Regions from separate parts of the Novosphingobium sp. CCH12-A3 genome, predicted to be linked through region 2. Evidence: predicted binding sites of a transcription regulator. Region 2 holds the regulator's gene; each other region holds the start of a gene.

Region 1 (8,052 bases), on a different contig from region 2:
GAGGCTTCTAGATAGCCGGGCAGGAATGCCTGCATCGAATTGCCATACATGGAGATGAGCTGTCGCAGGAAATTGGTCGGCAGCATCTGCTCGCCGGCGGACTCCTCCTCCATGATGATCTGGGTCAGAATCGCGTGCGTCAGATCCGCACCCGTCTTGGCATCGATCACCTGAAAGTCGACATTGTCCTTAACCATCTGAGCAAGATGGTCGAGCGTGATGTAGCTTGAGGTACTGGTGTTGTAGAGGCGACGGTTTGCGTACTTTTTGATTATAACCGTGCCGCCGGACTTGGACTCACTGGCCATGGTTTGGGCCCCCACTGCGACGTTGCTTAGTATTAGCATGTGCAGCATGTGCGGCGCAACAAATCTTAACAACCCCAGTCAGAATCCATTTTGGCGGGAGAAGCGCTTGCCCATCAATGTCAGCAATTCGTATTGCGAAAGCCCGCTTTGCGCGGCTGCAGCAGGGAGCTGGTAGTCCGCGGTTAACCATTCACCCTCTTGGCAATCGGGCATTTCCGCCAGATCCACGATCGTCAGGTCCATCGAGACACGCCCCAGGACCCGAGCCTTTCGGTCCTGCCAAAGAAACGTGCCGATGCAGGACCAGCATCGCAGGTATCCGTCGGCGTAACCGAGCGAGATGATCCCGATCCGCATCGGCTGATCGGCAGTGAACAGTGCGTTGTAGCCCACCCTGTCGCCCGCCCGCAGTGTCCGAGTCTGCAACAGCGCCGCTTCGGGCCGGACGACCGGTCGGATGTGCGGCGCCAGTTCGGGTCTGGCGATGCCGCCATAAAGCGCAAGCCCGGGCCGGGTCAGGTCGGCGTGATAGCCCTTGCCGAGCGCTATGCCGGCGCTGTTGGCGAGGCTGTAACGCCGGGCCGGGATGCTGCGGCGGACGTCCTCGAACAACTGCAGCTGCGATTCGTTCTGCGATACGTCCTCGTCCGCACTGGCCAGATGGCTCATGCACAGGTCGATCTGAAGTGCACTGATCGCGGGATCGCCAATCTGATCAAGCGGCACGCCGAGACGGTTCATCCCGGTATCGACCATCAGGTGGCAAGGGCCTCCTCCGCCACTGCTCCAACGCCGCGCCTGCTCCAAACTGTTGATGACAGGACGAACACCTGTTGCCCTTGCAAACTCGCTTTCTTCGCCGGTCAAGGGACCATGAAGCACTGCTATGGATGCAGCGGGCACGTAAGGCAGTATCTCTGCCGCTTCAGTCCAGTGCGCCACGAAGAAGGTGCCGCAGCCCGCGGCGGCAAGCACCGGAACCACCCGCGCCGCGCCTACCCCGTAGGCATCAGCCTTAACCGCGGCTCCAGCGCTCGCGCGGCCGGACAGGGCATCAAGCGCGCGCCAGTTGGCGGCGAGCGCTTCGGCATCGAAGCCGAGACGAAGCGTCGGGTCTGGCGGGGCAGGAAAGGTGATGTCAGTCGTCCGTGAAATCAGCGGGCAGTCCAGGCTTCAAGCCCCACAGCGAGACCAGAAACGCGACGAGGACAATCACCCAGGTGTACCACAAACCGGCATAGGGATCGCCGGTTCGGGCGACGATGTAGCTCGAAATCAGCGGCAGGAAACCCCCGAAATATCCTGTGCCAAGATGATAGGGGATCGACATCGAACTGTAACGGATCCGCGGCGGGAACATCTCGGACAGGAGGGCGGCGACCGGGCCGTACGTGGCGCCGGACATCGCCATGAGCAGCAGCAGCGCGGCGAGGATGAGGGCAAGACGGAGCGGCGAAGGCTTAACCTTGGCAAAATCATAGCCGAAGGCTGCCAGTTCGCTCTGGAGTGCCTGCGCCCTTACCGTTGCCTTTTCAGCCCATGGATAGTCCGCGAGAGTTAGCGCTTCGCCTCCGACAGTTACGGCAAAGTTGCCCTTCTGCTCCAGAGAGTAGGAAATCCCCGAGGCGGATAGATCGGAAAGCAGCTTTCCGCACTTGCTTGTCTGTTCGCCCTGGAACGGACTGTAATCACACTCCGCCCCGGACACGAGCACAGGACTTCTTTGCGCTGCTGTAGCAAGCTCCGGATTGGCGGCCGACCCTAGAAGCCAGAACGTGGGGAAGAGCAGCAGGAGAGTGACGGCATAGCCGATCACGATCGGCTTCTTGCGCCCGATCCGGTCTGAAAGTGCGCCGGCCATAAGGTAGAACGCCATGCCGATCGCTCCGCCTATGCCGACGATGACCTCCGCCCAAGTGTCGTCAAGTCGCATCGCGGACTTGAGAAACGCAAGGCTGGAAAACATCGCGGTATACCAGATAACGGTCAGACCAGCGGCGATGCCGAACAGCGCGATGAAGATGCGGCGCTTGTTACCTGGATAGGCAAAGCTCTCGACGAAGGGATTGTTTGCCAGCTCTCCCTGCTCCTTCATCGCCTTGAAGACAGGGCTTTCCGAAAGCTTGAGGCGCATCCACAACGATACCGCAAGCAGCGCAAGGCTGACCAGGAACGGCACGCGCCAGCCCCAGGAATTCCACACCGCCTCGCTCATCACGCTCTTGCTCGTCAGGACCACGATGAGGCTGAGTACGAATCCGCCGACCACGCTGGCCTGGATATAGCTGGTGTAATAGCCCCGGCGACCACCCGGCGCATGTTCTGCCACGTAAACCGCAGCGCCGCCGTATTCACCACCAAGCGCAAGGCCCTGGAGGACTCGCAGAAGAATGACGATTGCGGGGGCGACAAGGCCGATGCTGTCAGCCGAGGGAATAAGGCCGACGCCTGCGGTGGCGATACCCATGAGCGTCACGGTTACGAGGAACGTGTACTTGCGGCCCAGCTTGTCACCCAGGAAGCCGAACAGCACGGCGCCCAGAGGACGAAAGCCGAAACCGACGGCGAACCCTGCCCACACCAGTAGCAGCTGGAGCGTTGCGTTGTCGGATGGGAAGAACGTCTTGCCGATGATCGCGGCAAGTGTGCCGTAGATGAAGAAATCGTACCACTCGAACACGGTACCCGCCGAACTGGCAGCGATCACCAGCCTGATGTCGGAAGCGCTCGGCTCCACCGCGGCCCCGTGTTTCATGGTATCTGGCACTCGATTTCCCCCGCGTCACTCTTATCGGAGGGTGCTGTAGCCAAGCGGAGTCGCCTGCCGCAAGCCCCGCATTCGATCAGGGAAGGACATGCTCCGGCAGAGCATCAAGTGCGGCATCCCATGCGAGCAGTATCGCGGCGTGGCGAGCGGGATAGGCGAGCGCCGGATTGAGCAAGTGGATGCCCGGCCACTCAGGCTGGTTGCCCTCCCCCACCAGCCATGCCGCCAGCGTCACCCGTGCCCGTGCAATGTCGGTTCGGGAGCGGCCAGCAGCCTGCTCGGCAAAGACCGCAGCCGCTGCCTGGCCAACCGCGCAGGCGTGCGGGCGAACGCCGACTGCCTCTATGGCGCCAGTATCGTCCGTGCGAAGCGAAAGTTCGATCGAACTGCCACAACTGCGTGACCTAGCCGCGCCGTGATACGGCGCATCCGACACCCACGGATACTGTGCCAAAACCATGGCCTGGCCCAGGATGTCGGCCGTGTAGAGCCCGCGCGTGGTCATTCTATTCGCCCAGCAACTGCTTGCGCGCCTTGCGCCTGGCAACTTCACGGGCCTGATCGGCAGCTTCTTCACGGCGCTCCGAAATCAGTGTCAGCAATTCTTCGCTTGCGGCATTGAGGAAGGGATAGGCGCGCGACTGCACGATCCACTCCGGACGCCCATCCTCACCCCAGACGAGATCATAGCCGAAGACGATGATCGAATAGCCCAGCACGACGATGATGAAGCCCTTGACCGCGCCGAACCCGAAACCCAGCACGCGATCAATCGGTCCAATCGCCGAATCCCGACTGGCAGACCCCATCCGACGCGCAATAATCCGCGTGAGAAGATAGGGGAGCAACAGCAGCAGGAAGAATGCGAGGACCCCGGCGCCAGTCTCGGTCGGCAGATGGACGGCCAGCCAAAGCGTCAGCGGTGCGTGGAGATAATGCACTGCCAGCAAGGCAATGCACCACGCGGCCAGCGAGAGCACTTCCTCGATGAAGCCACGTATGAATCCCCCGACGGCACCGATGCCCAGGAAGATCAGGACGACATAATCAAGACCGGTCATTGCGCCGCGAGCCTATGAGCCGCCCATTATGCGGTCAATGAGATTTGGCAGCAGCTTGAGCGGGGAGTAGCGCAGACCGTCGACCTTTTCCGCGCCTGCTTCGGGTCCGCAGCCGAGGCTGAAACCCAGCTTGGCCGCTTCGCGCAGGCGAACGGGTGTGTGGGCCACCGGGCGGACTTCGCCAGCGAGCGAGACCTCCCCGAACCAGATCGAAGCGGCAGGCAAAGGGCGGTCCGACAAGGCGGAGATCAGCGCTGCGGCCACGGCAAGGTCGGCGGCCGGGTCGGTCAGACGGTAACCGCCTGCGACATTGAGATAGACTTCGGCCGTCGAAAAGCTCAAGCCGCATCGGGCTTCGAGCACCGCCAGCAACATGGCAAGCCGGCCACTGTCCCACCCCACCACGGCGCGCCGCGGTGTGGCCCCGCTCGCGAGCCGGACCGTAAGCGCCTGAATTTCAACCAGCACCGGCCTCGTGCCTTCAAGTGCCGGGAAGACTGCGCTGCCCGCGACCTGATCCTCGCGCCCCGAAAGGAACAGCATCGAGGGATTGCCGACCTCTTCCAGCCCTGCCCCGGCCATTGCGAAGACGCCGATCTCGTCCACGGCGCCGAAGCGGTTCTTGATTGCGCGAAGAATGCGATACTGGTGGCTGCGCTCCCCTTCGAAGCTCATGACCACATCGACCATGTGTTCGAGCACGCGCGGGCCCGCGATCGAGCCGTCCTTGGTAACGTGGCCCACAAGCACCAGCGAGACGCCGGTTTCCTTTGCATAACGGATAAGTTCGAACGCACATCCGCGAACCTGGCTGACCGTGCCCGGCGCACCTTCGATCTGGTCCGAATGCATCGTCTGGATCGAATCGATCACCAGCAGCGAGGGCGGGTTCATCGATCCCAGCGTGGTCAGAATGTCCCGCACCGATGTAGCCGAAGCCAGTTGGATCGGCGCCTTGCCGAGGCCGAGGCGGTCAGCCCGCAGGCGAACCTGATCCGACGCTTCTTCGCCGCTGATATAGACCGCCTCGCCTCCGGCCATAGCGATCTGCGCCGCCGCCTGAAGGAGCAAGGTTGACTTGCCGATGCCGGGATCACCGCCCATCAAGACAGCACAACCGGGAACAAGCCCGCCGCCCAGTGCCCGATCAAACTCGGCAATGCCTGTGGACCGGCGCACCGGAAGCGCGACCGGCGCATCAAGCGGCACGAAGGCAACGCGGCGGCCGCCACTAGACAGGTCATGCTTGGCCGAGAAGATCGTTTCCGGCGCTTCTTCGACAAGCGTGTTCCATTCGCTGCAATCAACACATTGCCCCTGCCAGCGGGTGGTGACGCTGCCACAGGCCTGGCAGACGAAGCGACGTTTGGGTTTGGCCATGCAGTGCGATTACCAGAACATAGGCGGAACGCAAGCGCATCTCCGCCATTTCCGTAGCTCTTTGCTAACCATGCTGTGGGGCATCATCCTTAACGGCGCATCAGGTATGCCCCTTAGCCATGGCCGCGCCGTCTGATCATTTTCTGGGTATCCAGCCCCGCATGTACCGCCACTTTGCGGTACTCACCGTTGCCCTTTCGACGGTGATTGCCGTGTTCGCCAACGGTGATGCGCAGGAGGCGATGGCACAGGCTGACCGTCACGCCGAGCGCCAGGCTGCCAAGGCGCGGAGCGGCAAGGCCAAGTTGGTGGACAACCGCTCCAGCCAGCGCAAGTCGTCGTCGGGACAGGCCGGGTTCAATGGCCAGTTCGGCGCGCCGATGGATGGCAGCGGGGGACCCGGCGGGAACAGCAGCATCATTCCCGAGGGAATGACGACAGCGCCCGGCACGATCATCATCGAAGTTGACCAGGCTGCGCTTGCCCGGATGACGCCTGCGCAACGCGCAGCCTATCTGCGCAAGCTTGAGGAAGAGCGGAAAAAGCGCCTGGAACAGGGGCAGATGACGCCGACGCCCGAGCAGGTCAGCGCGCTTGCCGCGCAATCGGCGCTGCGATCCGGATCGGATGCTGTCGATTAGGGAATGGTGCCCCTGGCCCGACTCGAACGGGCACGTATTTCTACAAACGATTTTGAGTCGTTCGCGTCTACCATTCCGCCACAGGGGCACTGGACGGCACCGGCCTTAGCCAGCGCCGTCCTGCAACGTCAAGCGTTACGGAGTGCGCCAACAAGAAGCTTGTGGAGCTTCGAGTGCAGCGCATCGTTGCCGGCGAGGATCGTCTCGTCGCAGATCGGGTGCGAGCGCCCCTTGTAATCGGACACGAAACCGCCGGCTTCGCGCACGAGAAGGCAACCTGCTGCCGTATCCCAGGGATAGAGACCGGATTCCCAGAATCCGTCGAAGCGGCCCGCTGCGACCCAGGCAAGGTCGAGCGAGGCGACGCCGAAACGGCGGATACCGGCAATGCGGGGGCCCAACTCGCTGTAGATGCGAATCCATTCACCCATGTCACCCCGGCCGGAGAACGGAATGCCAGTGGCAATCAGCGCCTCGTCGAGATGGCGACGCGCCGAAACGCGCAACCGGCGGTCCTGCAGCCATGCACCTTGCGACTTTTCGGCCCAGAAGCTTTCGTCGGTGATCGGCTGATAGACGAGCGCTGCGGTGACTTCGCCCCAGCCCTTCCCGTCCAGCGTGGGTTCCTGCACGGCGATCGAGATCGCGAAATGCGGAATGCCATGGAGGAAATTGCTGGTGCCGTCGAGCGGATCGATGATGAAGCGCGGCTTGCCCGGCTCACCGGCGATCTCACCACCTTCTTCCATCAGGAAGCCCCAGCCCGGACGTGCCGCGCGGAGATCATCCCACAGCGTGCGTTCGGCGTGCTGGTCGGCCTTCGAGACGAAGTCCGCCGGGCCCTTCTTGCTGACCTGAAGATGCTCGATCTCGCCGAAGTCGCGGCGCAGGCGGCCACCCGCCTTGCGCGCCGCGCGCTCCATCACGCGGATCAGGCCGGAAATGGCTGCCATCGATCAGTTCGCCTTGCCGACGTAGCTGCGCTCATACACATCGACGACGATGCGCGTGCCGCTCTCGATGTGCGGCGGCACCATCACGCGCACGCCATTGTCGAGGATGGCGGGCTTGTACGACGAAGAGGCGGTCTGGCCCTTCACCACGGCGTCGGCTTCGACGATGGTGGCTTCCACCTGTTCCGGCAGCTGCACCGAGATCGGGCGCTCGTCATACATTTCGAGAAGAACGGTCATGCCATCCTGCAGGAACGCTGCGGCATCGCCGAGCAGATCCTTGGGCAGGTTGATCTGGTCGTAGGTCTCGACGTCCATGAACACCAGGTCCTCGCCCTCGGCGTAAAGGAACTGGAAGTCCTTGGTGTCGAGGCGGACGCGCTCGACAGTGTCGGCGCTGCGGAAGCGGACGTTGGTCTTCCGGCCGTCGATGAGGTTCTTCATCTCGACCTGCATGAAGGCGCCGCCCTTGCCGGGCTGGGTATGCTGGGTCTTGGCGACCTTCCAGATGCCCTTTTCGTATTCCAGGATATTGCCCGGACGGATGTCCACGCCGCTGATCTTCATGATGGAAAGAGCCTTACCGTGAGTAGGGAAGCGCGGCCCTTAGCGGTTCGGGCCCAAAGCTTCAAGCGCGATTGCCCAACGCTGCTGCCACGTGCTAGCGCAACGAGCATGAAGCGCATGGTTGTTTTCGCAGTCGGAGTTCTCGGTCTTGCTGGCGTTGCCCAGGCGGTGCCGGGCGGCAGGCTGATGGTCCTGCCCAAGGGCGGCTGGACTTGCGAAGTGCCGGGCGATGCCGCGGTGCTTCCGGTCGAGAAGCCTGAACTGGGGTTCAAGACGATCCCGGATTCGAGCTATATCGCACCTGATGGATCGCGCGGCACCTATCTGCGCCTGGCAGACCGGGTGACGATCACCAGCGGCGTGTTCGCCGGCCGC
Region 2 (8,052 bases):
GTTCTTGTCCTTGGCGCGGTCGATGTAGTGCTGGATGCGATCGGGGGTGCCGATCTCCTTGAGCATGTTGAGCGCGGCTTCGTTCGCGCCGCCGTGCGCCGGGCCCCACAGACAGGCGATGCCTGCCGCGATGCAGGCAAACGGATTGGCGCCCGAGGAACCGGCCAGACGGACGGTCGAGGTCGAAGCGTTCTGCTCGTGATCGGCATGAAGGATGAAGATGCGATCCATTGCCTTCTCGACAGCGGGGATCACTTCGTACTCTTCGGCCGGAACGCCGAAGGTCATCTTCAGGAAGTTGCCGGTATAGGACAGCTTGTTGTCCGGATAGACAAAGGGCTGGCCGACCGAATACTTGTAGGCCATCGCCGCGATCGTCGGCATCTTGGCGATCAGGCGGTGCGAGCTGATCTTGCGATGCGTCGGGTCAGCAATGTCGGTGCTGTCGTGGTAGAACGCCGAGAGCGCGCCGACGACGCCGCACATGATCGCCATCGGGTGCGCGTCGCGACGGAAGCCGCGATAGAATGTGGCAAGCTGCTCGTGCAGCATCGTGTGGCGGGTGATCGTGCGGCTGAAGTCCGCAAGTTCCTGCTGGCTCGGCAGTTCGCCGTTAAGCAGCAGGTAGCTCACTTCCATGAACGACGAATGCTCGGCCAACTGGCCGATCGGGTAACCGCGGTGCAGAAGCACGCCCTCATCACCGTCGATGTAGGTCAGTGCGCTGTCGCAGCTTGCCGTCGAAGTGAAGCCCGGGTCATAGGTGAACATGCCCGTCTGGCCATAGAGCTTGCGGATGTCGATGACGTCCGGCCCGATGGTGCCGCTCTTGATCGGCATGTCCACGCTGTTGCCGCCAGCGGTCAAAGAAGCCTGGTTTTCGCTCACGCCTAAGCCCTCCTGTTTCTTCTGTCTTTACAGTTTATGCCCGGGTTCAAGCCAACTGATCGCGGATGCGCGCCAGCGACTCGTCCTTGCCGAGCAGTGCCAATACGTCGAATATTCCCGGCGAGGTAGTCTGTCCCGTCAGGCTCGCGCGCAACGGTTGGGCAATTTTGCCCAAGCCTATCCCAAGCTCCTCGGCCATTTGTTTCAAAGTGGCCTCCAGCCCTTCGATTGTCCAGCCGTTTTCCGCCTCGAGCGCAGCCACCACTTTGGCCAGTATCGCGCGCGAATCGTCGGTCAGCAGTGCGGCCGCCTTTTCCGCCATGGGCAGGGGGCGCTGCGCGAACAGGAACACCGACGAGGTCGCCAGTTCGTTGAGATCGGCAGCGCGCACCTTCAGCACCGGCATCGCTCTGGTCAGCAGATCCATGCCCGCTTTGGCGTCGAAGCCAGGCTCCAGCACAGCCAGACGCGGGGCGACCAGCCCGGCAAGCCGGGCATCATCAGCCTCGCGAATGTAGTGGCCATTGAGGTTCAGCAGCTTCTTGAGATCAAAGCGCGATGCGCCCTTGTTGACGTTGGCGATATCGAACCATTCAACCGCCTGATCGCGGCTGATGATTTCCTCGTCACCATGGCCCCAGCCGAGGCGCAGCAGGTAGTTGAACACCGCTTCGGGCAGCAGCCCCATCTCGTCGCGATAGGCGTCGACGCCCAGCGCACCGTGACGCTTTGAAAGCTTGGCGCCATCAGCACCGTGGATCAGCGGGATGTGCGCGTAGATCGGATCGGGCCAACCACCTTCGATCTCGTTCATCGCACGGACGATCACCAGCTGACGGAACGCATTGTTGATGTGATCGTCGCCGCGGATCACATGGGTGACGCCCATGTCATGATCGTCGACCACGACAGCGAGCATGTATGTCGGCGTGCCGTCCGAGCGCAGCACGATGAAGTCGTCAAGCTCGCTGTTCTGGACCGTGATGGAACCCTGAACGCGATCGGGAATCGTCGTTTCGCCGTCGCGCGGCGCCTTCATGCGCACCACGTAGGACTGGTCGGTCGGCCACTGATCTGGCGTCGCATCGCGCCACTCGCTATCGATGCGGAAGGGTCTGCGCTCGGCCTGGGCTTTCTCGCGACGAGCGGCGAGCTCTTCCTGCGTCAGGTAGCAGCGATAGGCGTGTCCGGCCTCCAGCATCTGGTGCGCGACATGAGCGTGCCGTTCCGAGCGGGCGAACTGGAACACAGGCTCCTCGTCTCCGCTCAGACCCAGCCAGTTCAGCCCGTCGAAGATCGCTTCGATGGCTGCATCGGTCGAGCGAGCACGATCGGTATCCTCGATGCGCAGCAGATACTTGCCGCTGTTGTGGCGAGCATAGAGCCAGTTGAACAGCGCCGTACGCGCGCCGCCAATGTGCAGGAAGCCAGTGGGCGAAGGGGCGAAACGGGTGACGACCGGGGCATTGCCGGGCGATCCTGCAGAAACGGTGTCAGTGGCGCTTGCCATCGGCCGCGCTTTCCTTTGCTTTGAATGTCATGGCGTCTCCGGCTGCAGATCGGCCAGCGGCAGACTACCCCGCCGCCGAACCGGTCCCTGAACCGGGCGAACGCGCGCGGCATTGGGACATCCGCGCGCGATTGTCCAGCATGCTTGATGGTCGGATCGACGCTGCAGAACGCTTCCTGGATGCACACCCGTTCGAACGGGGGCTCTGGCTGGTGGTGGCCTTTGCCGCAGGCATTGTCCTGTGGGTGGCGCTTCCCTCCCGCGCCGACTGGATTGCCGCACTGTTTGCGCTTGGGGCCATCGCCATCCTTGGCCTGCTGGCGATCAATGCCGAGAAGCGGCCTCACCTGCGCCTCGCCGTGGCAGGACTGGCGATCATGGTGGCTGCCGGCGAGGTCACCATCTGGACGCGCTCCGCGCTGGTGGGGCAACCAGGCATAGCTAGGCCGCAGGTTTCGGGTCTTGCTGGTGAAGTTCTTGAACGACGGGAGGAGCCGGCAAAGGCGCGCGCGCGCCTCGTATTGCGGGTGATGCTGGATGGCATGGCCGGTCCTGTCCGCGTGCGGGTCAACCTGCCTTACGACAAGGATCCGGGCGACGTGGCTGAAGGTGCCCGGGTCGCCCTGCGCGCCCGGCTCATGCCACCGGCCGCTCCCGTGCTTCCGGGCGCGTACGATTTTGCTCGCAGGGCCTGGTTCGATGGCCTTGCAGCGACGGGAACGGTGCTGGGCGATGTGCGAGTGGTCGGAAGATCAGATCGTGATACCACGCTTCGCAGCTTGCAGAAGTCGCTGGCCGAGCATGTCCGCTCACGGTTGACCGGATCGGCGGGGACAATTGCGGCCGCATTTGCCAGCGGGGATCGCGGGGCGATTGCTGCCAGCGATGAAGACGCCATGCGCGATGCGGGACTGACCCACCTCCTGTCGATCAGCGGCTTGCATGTCAGCGCGCTGGTGGGGGCCGTCTATTGGCTGGTTGCGCGCTTGCTCGCGCTCTTTCCCTGGGTTGCGCTCAGGATCCGCGTGCCTCTTGCAGCTGCGCTGGCAGGCGCCCTGGCAGGATTTGGCTATACCTTGCTGACCGGAGCGGAAGTGCCCACCATCCGGTCGTGCATCGGGGCATTGCTTGTCCTTGGTGCGCTGGCCTTGGGACGCGATCCACTATCGATGCGAATGGTCGCGGTTGGCGGCTTTGTCGTCATGCTGTTCTGGCCCGATGCCGTCCTTGGCCCCAGCTTCCAGATGAGCTTCGCCGCCGTGATTGCGATCATCGCCTTTCACTCGGCGGGCCCGGTCCGCTCGTTCCTCACCGGTGAACACCATGGGCTCCTGGTCCGGGCTGGGCGAAGCTTCGTAATGTTGCTGGCCACCGGCATGGTCATTGAACTCGCACTGATGCCAATCGGCCTGTTCCATTTTCATCGCGCTGGCGTTTATGGCTCGCTGGCAAACGTCATTGCCATTCCGCTGACCACTTTCGTGACCATGCCGCTGATCGGCTTGGCCCTGGTGTTTGATCTCGCAGGCCTTGGCGCACCGGTTTGGTGGCTGGTTGGCAAGTCCCTCGATCTGCTGCTGGCGCTGGCACACCTCGTGGCATCACAACCCGGCTCAGTAACTGCAATGCCGCCCTTCGAAACATGGAGCTACGTGCTGTTCCTCGTCGGCATGTTGTGGCTGGCACTCTGGGTGGGCAAGGTGCGCCTTCTTGGCACCATACCCGCCGGTCTTGCCATCACCGCCATGGTCCTGACGCCGCGGCCTGATGTGCTCGTCACCGGTGATGGCCATCATGCCGGCATAGCCGGCGAAGGATCGGACCTGATCGTCCTGCGCATGGGAAGGGGCGATTACATGCGGGACAACTTGCTCGAACTTGCCGGAATGGAAGGCAGCCTTCGTCGCCTCGATGAATGGCCGGGTGCTCGCTGCAATGAAGACTTCTGCGTTGCAATCGTGCTCAGATGCGAACGGCGTTTTACGCTCCTGATGGCCCGCAGCCGAAACTACATTGACGACATGGCGCTTGTGGCGGCCTGCGAGCGGGCCGACATCGTCATCGCCGATCGACGCCTTCCGGCATCGTGCCGCCCGCGCATGCTGAAGGCAGACCGACCCTATCTCGCCAATACGGGAGGCATATCCATCGATCTTGCCTCTGGCCGGATTCGCACCGTAGCGGAAACGCAGGGCCAGCATGGTTGGTATCGCTGGCCGGAACCCCGCCCGACGCCCAGCCTGACGCAACTCAACGACGTCGGAGTTGGAGCGACGGATGCGCCTGATGCAACCGTGCCGGTAACGGCGCCAGTGGCCACCAAGCGATGAATGCGACCCAGGGCGGTCCATTCCCTTGTCCGGCGGGCGATGATCTCGAAGCAGCGCTCTCTTCCGCCAGGCTTGCCGGGCGAACCTGACGTTCGCCCGGACCAATTCATCAGGGAAGGACCCAGCGCACCGAACCGACATAGCTCCCCGCAGTCGGCATACCGTCGCTGCCAAGTGCAGGAGTGAACCGCGCCCGCGCGCTGACTTTCGTGCATGTCGCTGCATCAAGGTCAGGAGACCCGCTCGATCCGGTAATCTCGCATCCCGTGACGCGGCCATCCACGCCTATCGAGAGGCGAAAGCGGGTTAGCCCTTCTCTTTCTTCTCTGATTGCGGCCGAGGGATAGTCGCGGTCCGAGACCCATGAGCCCGGCGATCCCTTCGGCGATGCTGTGCGAACGGCAAAGCTCGGCGAGGGAGAGGCGCGGGGGTCGGGCAGGACGTTCGGGATAGGGTCGACTGGTGTGATCGGGGTGACGTCGATATCCCGGACTGTGCTTGAAGGATCCACCGGCGTAATCGCGATGTCGGGGCGGGGGGCCACCAGCGAGCGGCTGTCAGGCTGTGGGGAAGGTTTCACGTCCGGCGGCGGCACGACAGGCGTTACCTTCACCTCCTCGTCCTCCCACTGCTTGGCAGGAAGTCGGTCCGTCAGGATCGTGACCATGCTGTTGGCGAACCCTGAAGCGATCGCCCAGATCGCCACTCCATGAAGCAGCCCGACCGCGATGAAGGTCTGTGTCTGCCTGCGTCTCGTATTCTCGATTGCATAAGCCATTGGCAACACCTCTTCCGTTGCCGACGCCCCAAGTTCTGGCGGGCCGTCCCGGAATGGGGCGCCCCATGGCGGGGCATTCGGTAACAGTGGATACTATACTTCACACTGGATCACATCCAGAAGAATCTCAACCAAATCGATTGATATTTGCCATAACATGCTGATGCAAAAAAAGCCGCCGCGCATTTCCTGCGCAGCGGCCTTTGCCATCAGGCACGCCCAAGGCCGGGCGCTATGTTGCAACAAACGTCAGTGGTAACGCCGGAGCAAGCCTGCAAGCTTGCCCTGCACGGTCACCTCGTCGGGGCGATAGAACTGCGGATCATAGGCAGCATTGGCAGGATCCAGCCGAACCATGCCCTTTTCGTGATGGAGATACTTGAGCGTGGCCTCTTCCCCACGCACAAGTGCAACCACGATCTCGCCATCGCGCGCCATATCTGTCTTGCGGACAAGCGCGTAATCGCCATCGAAGATCCCGGCTTCAACCATCGAGTCACCGGACACTTCGAGTGCGTAATGCTCTCCTGCGCCCAGTAGCGCGGCAGGAACCGGCAGGGTCGCCGTCGTCTCAAGCGCTTCGATTGGCACACCGGCTGCAATCTTGCCGTGCAGCGGCAGCTCGATCACGTCGTTTGCCGCCACAGGCACGGGAGGCGCTTTTGGTGCAGGACGAAGCGCCGTGACGCTTCCGCCCGTTGCTCCACCATCTGCATTGGCAATCTGCCGAACGGCGCTCTGCTTGCCCACCGCGCTGTCTGGCTGGCGGAGGACTTCGAGTGCCCGTGCGCGGTTGGGGAGGCGGCGGATGAAGCCACGCTCTTCAAGCGCCGAGATCAGCCGGTGGACGCCCGACTTGGACTTCAGATCGAGCGCTTCCTTCATCTCCTCGAACGAGGGGGAGATGCCCGACTCTTCAAGCCGGACCTGAATGAAGGTGAGCAGTTCGTGCTGCTTGCGCGTCAACATCGGCGGCCACTCCGCAATGCGCGGCTTCGAGGCAAAGCCGCTGGTCTTTCATGGACCGGGAGTAAATGTTCCATCCCGGCGAACGAATGCGGAACGGATAAGCAACCTGTTGCGACTCGTCAAGCAATTCCGCCATTTTCGAGGAGGTAGATAGGAACATCCGTTCCGGCCGGTTTGGCCTCGGCCCCTGCTTCCCGCACGGCCAACGCGTTGGCCCTTGAAAGTGGAGAGAGCGCTCCGGAATCCTGGAGCGGGTCGAGCCTTACCGACGCTCCGTCCCATATCGCGCGCAGGAACTCCATTCGGCTCCCGCCCTGCGCCAGTGGCTCTGCAAGCCGGGCTGGGATGGCTTTTGGCAAAGGCGCACTCGCGCCGAGCATCGCTCTCAACAGGGGGAGCATGAACAGGTAGGCCGTGACGAAGGCCGAGGCGGGATTGCCGGGCAGGCCGAGAATGATCTGGGATCCACGCGTTGCCACCAGCAGCGGCTTGCCCGGCTTGATGCCGATGCGCCAGAAGTCGATCGAGGCGCCAACGGCCTCGAGCGCCGGGCGAACGAGATCGTGATCCCCGACTGACGCCCCGCCGCTTGTGACTATGATGTCCGAGCTGTTTGCCGCGTCCAGCGCGCGGACCAATTCTGCGAGTTCGTCCGCCACAGGACCGGCATGGCGGATATCGACCGGCAGGGAGGCGGCCATCGCACAGAGCATCGGCCCGTTGCTGGCGGGAAGCTGGTGCAGGTCGGGCAGGTGGCCGGGAGGAACCAGTTCGTCGCCGCTGTCGATGACGGCCAGGCTGACACGCCGGCGCACGGGGAGATGGCTGTGGCCACCGGCGATGGCGAGCGCGATTTGCGCAGGGCTAATGCGGCTACCCGCAGAGATCAGCGTTTCGCGAGAGCTGAAATCCATGCCTGCGGGTCGAACGTGGCGCGAAGCGGGCTGCGGTGGCTCGCCGGTCAAGCTCAGCTCGTTGCCGTTGCGCGCGCTGTCCTCCTGAAGCAGCACCATGTCCGCGCCTTTGGGCAGGATGGCGCCAGTGCTGATGCGGGTGGCTTCATCGGGGCCGACCTCGCCGCCGAAGGGGTGACCGGCCGCGCTTTCACCGATCACGCGCCACGGGCCCGGAAGATCGGCACTGCGCATGGCATAGCCGTCCATCGCCGAAAGGGCTGCAGCTGGCTGCGTGCGCCGGGCAAGGAGGTCCTCGGCGAGGTAATGGCCAAGGCATTCGGCAACCGAGCGATGCTCGACGGGCAGCGAAGGCGCGAGCGCGAGCAACCGGCTCTGCGCATCGGCAAGGGGTAGGGGCGGCGCTTTCATTCCGGAGCGCGCCAGGTTCCGGACTTGCCGCCCCGCTTCTCGATCAGACGGACACTTTCGATCACCATGCCTTTGTCGAGAGCCTTGGCCATGTCGTAGATCGTCAGCAGGGCGAGGCTCACCGCCGTCAACGCTTCCATCTCTACGCCCGTGCGACCGGTCAACGAAGCGGTGGCAGTGCATTCGATGCCGTCGGCGACGAAGGCGAAATCGACGTTGACCGCATCGAGCACCAGCGGATGGCAGAGCGGG
Region 3 (8,052 bases), on a different contig from region 2:
CGATGCGCTGACGCAGCAATGGCGGGAGACCTCCGCGAGGCTCGACTTTGACCCCGCCGCAGTCATTGCCAGAGCCAATGCGCGCAGTGCGCAGGACCTCGGAAACGTGACCGGCTTTGGCCCTTCCGTGCGAGCGCTTGTCCGCCAAGGGAAAGCCCTTGCAGCCACCTTTGCCGAACGGCTGGGCCTGCGTGAAGGCGATCCGCTGATACCCGCACGTATGGGTAACCGCAGCGTGGAGCAGGTCGCCGCGATCCATGCGGTTGCCTCGGCTGTCCGGCATCTGGGCGAGCGGGAAGCAGCCTTCACCCGCTCGGAGATCTATCGCGCGGCGCTTGGCTTTGCGCTGCCGACCTCGCTCGCCGAGATCGAGCACCGGGTCGACCAGCTCGTGCGTCAGGGTCATCTGGAAAGGGGCAGGGGAGGCGACCGGGACCTCCTGACAACGCGTGATGCGGTCAGCCTTGAGCAACGTATCATTGCAGCGGTCGAAAGTGGGCGCGGTGTGGCCCCGGCGATCATTGCACCGGAGCTCGCAGGGACACGGCTGCAGGCCCTCTCCCAGATCAAATACGGCCTTACCCTCAACCCCGGGCAGGAAGGGGCAGGGCGTTTGCTGCTTGGATCTCACAACCGCATCGTCGCGATCCAGGGCGTTGCCGGTGCGGGCAAGAGCACGGTCCTGAAGCCCGTCGCCGATATCCTTCGGGAAGAAGGCAGGGCAGTGCTGGGCCTCGCGGTCCAGAACACGCTGGTCCAGATGCTGGAGCGCGAGACGGGCATCCCGTCGATGACCGTATCGCGGTTTCTGCGGCAACACCGCGACCTGCTCGAAGGGGCTGACGCGGGTCGCCTTGCCGAGGCGAGAGCCGCGATGCGCGGTACGGTCGTGTTGCTCGACGAAGCCTCCATGGTCGGCAATGCCGACAAGGAAAAGCTGGTGCGGCTGGCTAACCTGCTCGAGCTCGGCCGCTTTGCCAGCATCGGTGACCGCAAGCAGCTGGGCGCTGTCGATTCCGGCAAGCCGTTTGATGTGATGCAGCAGGCCGGCGTTGAGACGGCTGTTATGAGCACCAACCTCAGGGCGCGGACCGAGGTGCTGCGTGATACCCAGCAGGCTGCCCAAGAGGGACGGATTGAGGACGCCATGCGTCATCTGGCGCCCCAGGTGATCGAGGTGGGAAACGGAGCTGCCGTCGAGGCTGCGGCGGCATGGCTGTCGCTCTCATCAGGGGAGCGGGAGGCAACTGCAATCTATGCTTCAGGCCGGGCCTTGCGAAGCGCTGTGAATGAAGCCGTACAGACGGGCCTGAAGGCAAACGGGGAACTGGGGCCAGGGACGATGCGCCTCAGTACCCTGTCGCGCGTCAACGTCACCCGCGAAGAGCTGCGTTATGCCAGCACTTATGCACCCGGCATGGTGGTCGAGGTCGCGCGCCGCCAACGAGGGCAGGGCCTTTCTCCCGGCGAGTATCGTGTGGTCTCGGCCGACATCGCGCGCGAGCGGGTGACGCTGGAAAACGAGCGGGGGCGCCAGTTCGAGCTTCGTCCGGGTAAGTTCCGGCCACAAGGTGAGCAGGATGCACTGCGGCTGTTCGAGGTGCGCGAAATCGACATCCACACTCATGACCGGATTCGTTGGACCGGGACCGATCACAAGCGGGGCCTGCTTAATGCCGACCAGGCTCGGATTGTTGCAGTCGACAGCGCCGGGGTGGTTGTGAAGACTTCTCACGGTGCAGAGCACAGGCTGGAGCAGGGCGACCCAATGCTCCGCCGTCTCGATCTCGCCTATGCGCTCAATGCCCATATGGCTCAGGGGCTCACCTCCGATCGCGGCATCGCGGTCATGGACAGCCGTGAGCGCAATCTGGCCAACCAGCAGACGTTTCTCGTGACGATCACGCGGCTGCGCGATGGCCTCACCCTGTATGTCGATAATGCCGGCAAACTCGAAGCGGCGGTCGAGCGCAACGCCGGCATGAAGCGCTCGGCGTTGGAGACGGTTGATCTGCTCCGCGATGCAGCCGCCAAAGGGCAGGCAAAAGACCGTGCGCCTACGCCTGAACGCAAGCCTCCAGAGCTCGATCGCTCGATCGCCAAGCCCTTCGAGATCGGCATATAGTGTCGCCCCTTTCACACCTCTCCGCACGCCGCCGGTTGACGATAAGTTCTTTATTTGTTCTCATGGGCGCATGCGCCGAATCTCTGACGACCTTTTTCTGACCCACCTCGAAGTCGCCATGGCCGTTGCGCCAGAGCACACCCTCGCTCGCCTCAATGCCGATGATCCGCGTGTGCAGCGTGGTGCGCGTGTCGATCTTGCTCGCCATCTGGTGGAGCGCATGCGTGGTTTCAGGATCGAAGTCGATGCGTGTGGCCCATCCAGCGCGCAGGCATGTCTCTTTCCAGGCGATCTTTCGCCGATCGGATGAACGAGACGGTAGCGCCGAAGACGGCTACTGCAGCCGGGCGCCATCACGGCTGGAGGTCAGCTGGACAATCCGCTCAGCGATGGCCTGCCACGCACGAATGCCAGCCTGGTCGTTCGCGAGAGCGAGAGCGCCAATCTGCTCGGCGACGTGCAACGGTGCCTTGTCGCCATGGGTTTGCAGAACATGGTTGGCACAGGCCCAGAGTTCCCAATCGCTGATCATCAAGAAAGCTGTCCGGCAAGCCCGGCCAGGGTCGCCAGAAGTCCGTAAATCACGAAACCACCAACGAGCAGGCGTTCGATTGGAAGCTGCATTTGGTGAGGTTGGGCTGTCCCTGCCGGCCAGACCTGCTTGCAGATCAAGCCGTTGAATCCCGTACGCTGGCCAGTGACGTCGACCTCGCGGCCGACAAGGCGTCGAGCTGACCTCGGCGCATCCAGTTCCCAGTGGCCGCCGCCTGCCTGGAGCACGAGGCCAAGCGGCCCTTCGACGAGCTCGCCACGAAGGTGTAGGTCGGGGCTTACCGGCACGCTGGCCCTTTCCAGTACCGGTCCCATCGCAGCACCGTTCTCGTGCGGATCATCGCGCAGGAGAGATCTGCGCCGGAGGGCAGGCGGCACCAGGCAGCCGTTCGGCTTCCGCCCGCGGAACCTTCGGAGCGGCATGACAGCCGCGGCCCTCGAACCACAACGTGACCCGTCGAAATCGTCCCGCGCGCGCCGCCCATTAGCTGGACAAGCGCATCGCGTGCCTCGATCGCCGTGGCATCGGGGCAGGGCTGATTGGTGCGGCAGCTGCCATCCATTTCCCGGGCGGCAATGCCAGCGATGCGAATGCGGGGCCCTTCCGCACACCAGACCGGGCCATCGCCATCCCAGACATGGGTTGGTGTGCAGGTGAAGGTCTGACTGGAGGCGACGATCGAGGCGGCAAGGAGGGCAAGCATCAGATGACCTCCTTAGAGTGCCCGTCCGAACCAGAGAACCCGCCCGACGATGTTGAGCGTCCGCTTTTCGAGGCCGCGCCAGCTTGGATAGGCCGGGTTGTCGCTCAGAACCGAAGCGCGCTTGCCCTGCGGTTCGAGGGCAATCCGCTTGACGCTCAGCATGTCATCCATCCGCAGGACATAGATCCCGTCTCTCAGGCGCGCCTGGCCATCGGCAAGATCGACCATGACCTCGTCGCCATCGTGGAGGGTGGGCTCCATCGAGTCGCCATGCACGGCGATGATCGACAGGCTCGATGCCTTGCTGGCGGTCAGCCGGCGCAGCCACTTCTCATCGAAGCCGAATTGCGCGGATTTGGATTCCATTTCGGCCAGAGCACCGTGGCCAGCCGACGCCTCGACATTGAGAACGGGCACATGGACCAGTTCGACGACCGGACCTGAGCGACGGGCAGGGGCACCAAGCACCTTCTCGTCCACCCCGAAAAAGCGGGCGAGCACCGAGCGATCCTGCTCGTCCAGGTGCCTCGGGCTGCCGCGGCGAATGTACTGCTGGATATAGGCTGCGTTGCGGCCGAGCAGTCGCGAAACCGAGGAATAATTCACTCCTCGTTGCTGGATCAGTTCGTCGAGGGCTTTCCGTGCGTCGTCCATGACTGTCAGTCCTATCGCGGGCACCTAGGAAAATCGATCCTAGACTCTAGGAAGGCTTCCTAGTAAGAACATAACAAGAACGCAAGCGCAAAGCGAGTCCAAGACAATGGAGCTTCTGGAGCAGATTGAGGAATATCTGGCGCGAACCCGGACGTCGCCGAGCACCTTCGGCAGGTTGGCTGTCGGAGACCCGAGGCTCGTTGCTGACCTTAGGTCAGGCAGGCGCCCGCGTCGGCGGACCGAAGAACGCTTGCGCGGTTATCTGAAAGACGTGGGAGCAAGTGGTGAAATCAGCCGAACTGGCCAGAGCGTTCGCAACCCGATGGCTTGTCGGCTCTCTCAAGATGAAATTGCTGTCGAGTTGCCCGCATGAAAGGTGAACATTAAAGGAACAGAGCTTGCCCTCTGGGAATCATTCTGCCAACGTGACCGAATTCGACACAGCGAGGCGACGATGCGCAGATCAGTGGTACGGCAGAACGACTTTAATCAGCTGTGTGACCGAGCAGGCCTGTCTCATGCCGAAGCAGCCGCGCTGCTTTCAGTGTCCGAGCGCACCATCGCCCGTTACGCGAACGGCACCGGGCGTCCGTCAGCACTCGGGCGACGGGTCCTTGAAGATGCGGCGCGGAAGACAGTTCAACAGCCGCGCCAGGTTTCATTCCGGTTCATTGATCTGTTTGCCGGAATTGGCGGTTTGAGGATCGGTTTTCAGGGCATCGGCGGCCATTGCGTCTTCACGTCTGAATGGGATGCCAACGCCCAGAAAACCTATGCGCAGAATTTCCGGGACAACCATCCACTGGCCGGTGACATCCGGGAGTATGCCGAGGATCCGGCGAAAATCCCCGAGCATGACGTGCTTCTTGCGGGTTTCCCCTGCCAGCCTTTCTCGATTGCCGGTGTGTCAAAGAAGAATGCGCTGGGGCGACCGCATGGCTTCCTGTGCGACACGCAGGGCACGCTTTTCTTCGACACGGCCCAGATCATAGCGCACCATCGCCCCGCTGCCTTCGTGCTGGAAAACGTCAAGAATCTTGAAAGCCATGACAAGGGTCGCACCTTTGCGACCATCATGAATGTGCTGACGAATGAACTCGGCTATCATGTGCAGACGCGGGTCATCAGCTCAGAACATTGGGTTCCGCAAAAGCGCGAACGCATTTTCATCGTCGGATTCCGGGATCCGACGAGCTTTGATCTCAACGGGCTGAAACTGCCTGCAGGTGGTCCAAAGCTCGGCAGCATTCTTGAGCGGCATGAAGATGTCGATCCGCGGTACACGCTGACCGAACGGCTGTGGGAATACCTCCAGGCCTACAAGGAGAAGCACAATGCCAAGGGCAATGGTTTCGGCTACAGCCTGTTCGGACCGGACGATGTCACGCGCACCCTGTCGGCCCGCTATTACAAGGACGGCTCGGAAGTGCTCGTGGCCCAACCGGGCAAGCGTCCCCGGCGTCTGACGCCGCTGGAATGTGCCCGACTTATGGGCTTCGACCGGGGCGATCGTCGATGGAAGATCCCGGTTTCGGATACGCAGGCCTACCGTCAGTTCGGCAATGCTGTCGTGGTGCCGGTCGTGGAGTTCATCGCCGAGGCAATGAAGCCGCATATCGAGGCGGCGCTGGTGATTGGAAACGAACGTCCAACAACTGCACCGGTCACCGTGACCCGTCCCGATCGGGAGCCAGCGCTCGCACATGGCTGACATTGTACCGGCTGATGTCCGCAGCCGGATGATGGCAGGTATTCGGGCGACTAACACCAAGCCTGAACTGCTGCTTCGAAAGGGGCTTCACGCGCGCGGCTTGCGATTTCGGCTTCACGATCCCGCATTGCCGGGCAAGCCGGACATCGTGTTCACACGCCATCGGGCCGTGATCCTCGCCCATGGCTGCTTTTGGCACGGGCACGACTGCCATCTATTCAAATGGCCATCGACGCGCCCCGACTTCTGGCGCTCAAAGATCGCACGCAACCGGGAGGTTGATGCTCGCACTGACGCCGCGCTTGCTAATGCTGGATGGCGGCAGGCAGTCGTCTGGGAGTGCGCGCTCAAGGGGCGGACCCGATTGCCATTGGACAACGTACTCGACAGCTGTGAGAACTGGGTCAGGTCTGACCGGCAGCGGATGGAGATCAGGGGAACATAAATGCGTCGGGGGATGTTGTCGGATCTTTTCGTTGGCGTGGTTGCCAAGCAGCTTACGCTGGTCGAGACGATTACCGAGCGGTCGAACCAGCACGAGTTTCAGGGGACGAGGCCGCTGCGGCGTCTGATGGGCGACGAAGACCGGCGTGGCATTCCGACGCGCTTCATCTGGATTTCAGGGGAGCAGGAGGCTCTGGCGGAGGACGGCTTCATGAGCTGGTCCAACGTACGCAAGGGCAAGCCCCGCGCGCCAGAATATCACCTCTATTATTCCGGCAACTCGGTCACTGAAATGATGCGACCGGGCGACATGCTGTTCCTTGCTCTGCAGCGTGATGGCTTGGTGCTGGTGGTCATCACGCCTGCCGGAACCGTCCAGAACCAGCTCATGTGGCTGTTCGGGCTGGAGGAGCAGCCGGAGCTTGGCTTTACCTATCAGGAAATCTCCGCTGACCAGAGCGCCGAGCTCGATTTCGCAGCCCGCTATATTCTCGACGAGTTGGGGATTGAGCCCGAGGAGCCTGAGGCTGATCGACTCGACAGTCTTATCGAGCCGTTCGGGCTGCAATTCCCGACGACCCGGGTGTTTTCTGACCTTGCCCGTTCCTCGCTGCCAGAGGTTTCAGCGGCAGATGATCCGGATCTGGCGTTGATCGACTGGATGGATCGGGAGGAGCAGCTCTTCCGGCGCCTGGAGCGCAGGATCGTGGCAGCGCGAATCGGCGACGGGTTCCGGGCGGCCGATGGTGCCGACGTCAATGGCGCCGACGTCGATGGCTTTCTGTCCTTCTCCCTGAGCGTCCAGAACCGGCGCAAGGCGCGCGCTGGTCAGGCTCTGGAGAATCATCTCGAGGCTGTTTTCCTAGCGCAAGGTATCCGGTATGCCCGCGGGGCCGAGACTGAGAACCGCAACAAGCCGGACTTTCTCTTCCCGGGACAGGCTGAATATCGGGACCCGGCGTTCTCGTCGGCGCGCCTTACGATGCTGGGCGCGAAGTCGACCCTCAAGGACCGCTGGCGTCAGGTTCTATCCGAAGCTGTCCGCATCGAAGAGAAGCATTTGCTCACGTTGGAGCCCGGCATTTCAGAAAACCAGACCAATGAAATGCAGGCCAAGAAGCTGCAGCTGGTAGTGCCGCAGCGGCTTCATGCCACATATCGTCCGGCGCAACGGGCATGGCTCATGAGCCTAGTGGACTTCGTGCCGCTGGTTAGGTCGAGGCAGGAAGCCTGACCCGCATCGTGACTTCACTCGATTGTGCTTCGGCGGCTCAGTCCCGTTTCCAAAGAGCCAAGAATTGGTCGCACCTGCTTCGTGTCCACCGATACCACCGTACTAGTCGATAGTCCGCAGGCCCGCCAATATTGAAATAGTTTGCGGCTCGCCGGCTAGAAGCTCTCCGGTTTGGTAGTGGCGGATCAGAGCCAGAGCTTCACCTGAGTTGATCTCGCTTGATGCTGATAGTCGTTCGAGAGCGGCCACCTGCCCAAGCCATAGCTCTTCCGGCACGCCCTCGGGGCGGCCGTTTCTGCGACGTTCCGCAGCAAGATTTCGGTTTCGGAGTTCAGCTTCGAAGGTTGCCGACGTCTGCGCCGCTAAGATTTCAAGTGCGCTTTTGGTCCGTTCAACCGCATCTTCGTGAAACTGCGTGACAGCTTTCGCCACCAGATCCCGATGCACGACTTCCAAACGCTCCACCAAATCCTGTTTCATGAGAGGCTGGGCCGCAAGCCTGCCCCTCGCAGCCGCCTTCCAGTCTGGTGGAGAAAATGGCTGTAGGTATGTCTCGATTTGCTCTCGTGACAACATGTGCCAGCCCTCCTTTCCGTGGGCCGATCCGATGAGGAGAAGTCGTGCCGGT

What was found. The regulator LexA, encoded in region 2, represses DNA repair genes until DNA is damaged. The targets are predictions, from matches to a motif close to GTTCCNCNCTTGTTCT.
Region 1: a site for LexA is predicted at 5,531-5,546, ahead of radA (DNA repair protein RadA). Genes of this name have one in related genera too.
Region 3: a site for LexA is predicted at 4,310-4,325, ahead of AX703_RS19500 (S24 family peptidase). Genes of this name have one in related genera too.

The regions. Positions count from the first base shown of each region.
Region 1 is NZ_LSIA01000315.1:12,608-20,659, reverse strand. It holds gene phaR (polyhydroxyalkanoate synthesis repressor PhaR) at 1-308, opposite strand, end outside; gene alr (alanine racemase) at 387-1,358, opposite strand; gene AX703_RS26055 (MFS transporter) at 1,447-3,063, opposite strand; gene AX703_RS26050 (iron-sulfur cluster assembly scaffold protein) at 3,152-3,580, opposite strand; gene AX703_RS26045 (CvpA family protein) at 3,582-4,136, opposite strand; gene radA (DNA repair protein RadA) at 4,149-5,516, opposite strand; gene AX703_RS26035 (hypothetical protein) at 5,636-6,157, shown strand; tRNA gene AX703_RS26030 (tRNA-Leu) at 6,162-6,245, opposite strand; gene AX703_RS26025 (inositol monophosphatase family protein) at 6,286-7,110, opposite strand; gene efp (elongation factor P) at 7,114-7,677, opposite strand; gene AX703_RS26015 (hypothetical protein) at 7,786-8,052, shown strand, end outside.
Region 2 is NZ_LSIA01000160.1:2,009-10,060, reverse strand. It holds gene AX703_RS12385 (citrate synthase) at 1-888, opposite strand, end outside; gene gltX (glutamate--tRNA ligase) at 935-2,398, opposite strand; gene AX703_RS12375 (ComEC/Rec2 family competence protein) at 2,428-4,728, shown strand; gene AX703_RS12370 (energy transducer TonB) at 4,838-5,506, opposite strand; gene lexA (transcriptional repressor LexA) at 5,756-6,475, opposite strand; gene AX703_RS12360 (molybdopterin molybdotransferase MoeA) at 6,595-7,800, opposite strand; gene moaC (cyclic pyranopterin monophosphate synthase MoaC) at 7,797-8,052, opposite strand, start outside.
Region 3 is NZ_LSIA01000236.1:9,252-17,303, reverse strand. It holds gene mobF (MobF family relaxase) at 1-2,125, shown strand, start outside; gene AX703_RS19515 (hypothetical protein) at 2,196-2,435, shown strand; gene AX703_RS19510 (hypothetical protein) at 2,460-2,657, opposite strand; gene AX703_RS19505 (DUF5818 domain-containing protein) at 2,657-2,965, opposite strand; gene AX703_RS26885 (thermonuclease family protein) at 2,956-3,381, opposite strand; gene AX703_RS19500 (S24 family peptidase) at 3,394-4,035, opposite strand; gene dcm (DNA (cytosine-5-)-methyltransferase) at 4,490-5,746, shown strand; gene AX703_RS19490 (very short patch repair endonuclease) at 5,739-6,191, shown strand; gene AX703_RS19485 (type II restriction endonuclease) at 6,207-7,424, shown strand; gene AX703_RS19480 (SNF2-related protein) at 7,527-8,052, opposite strand, start outside.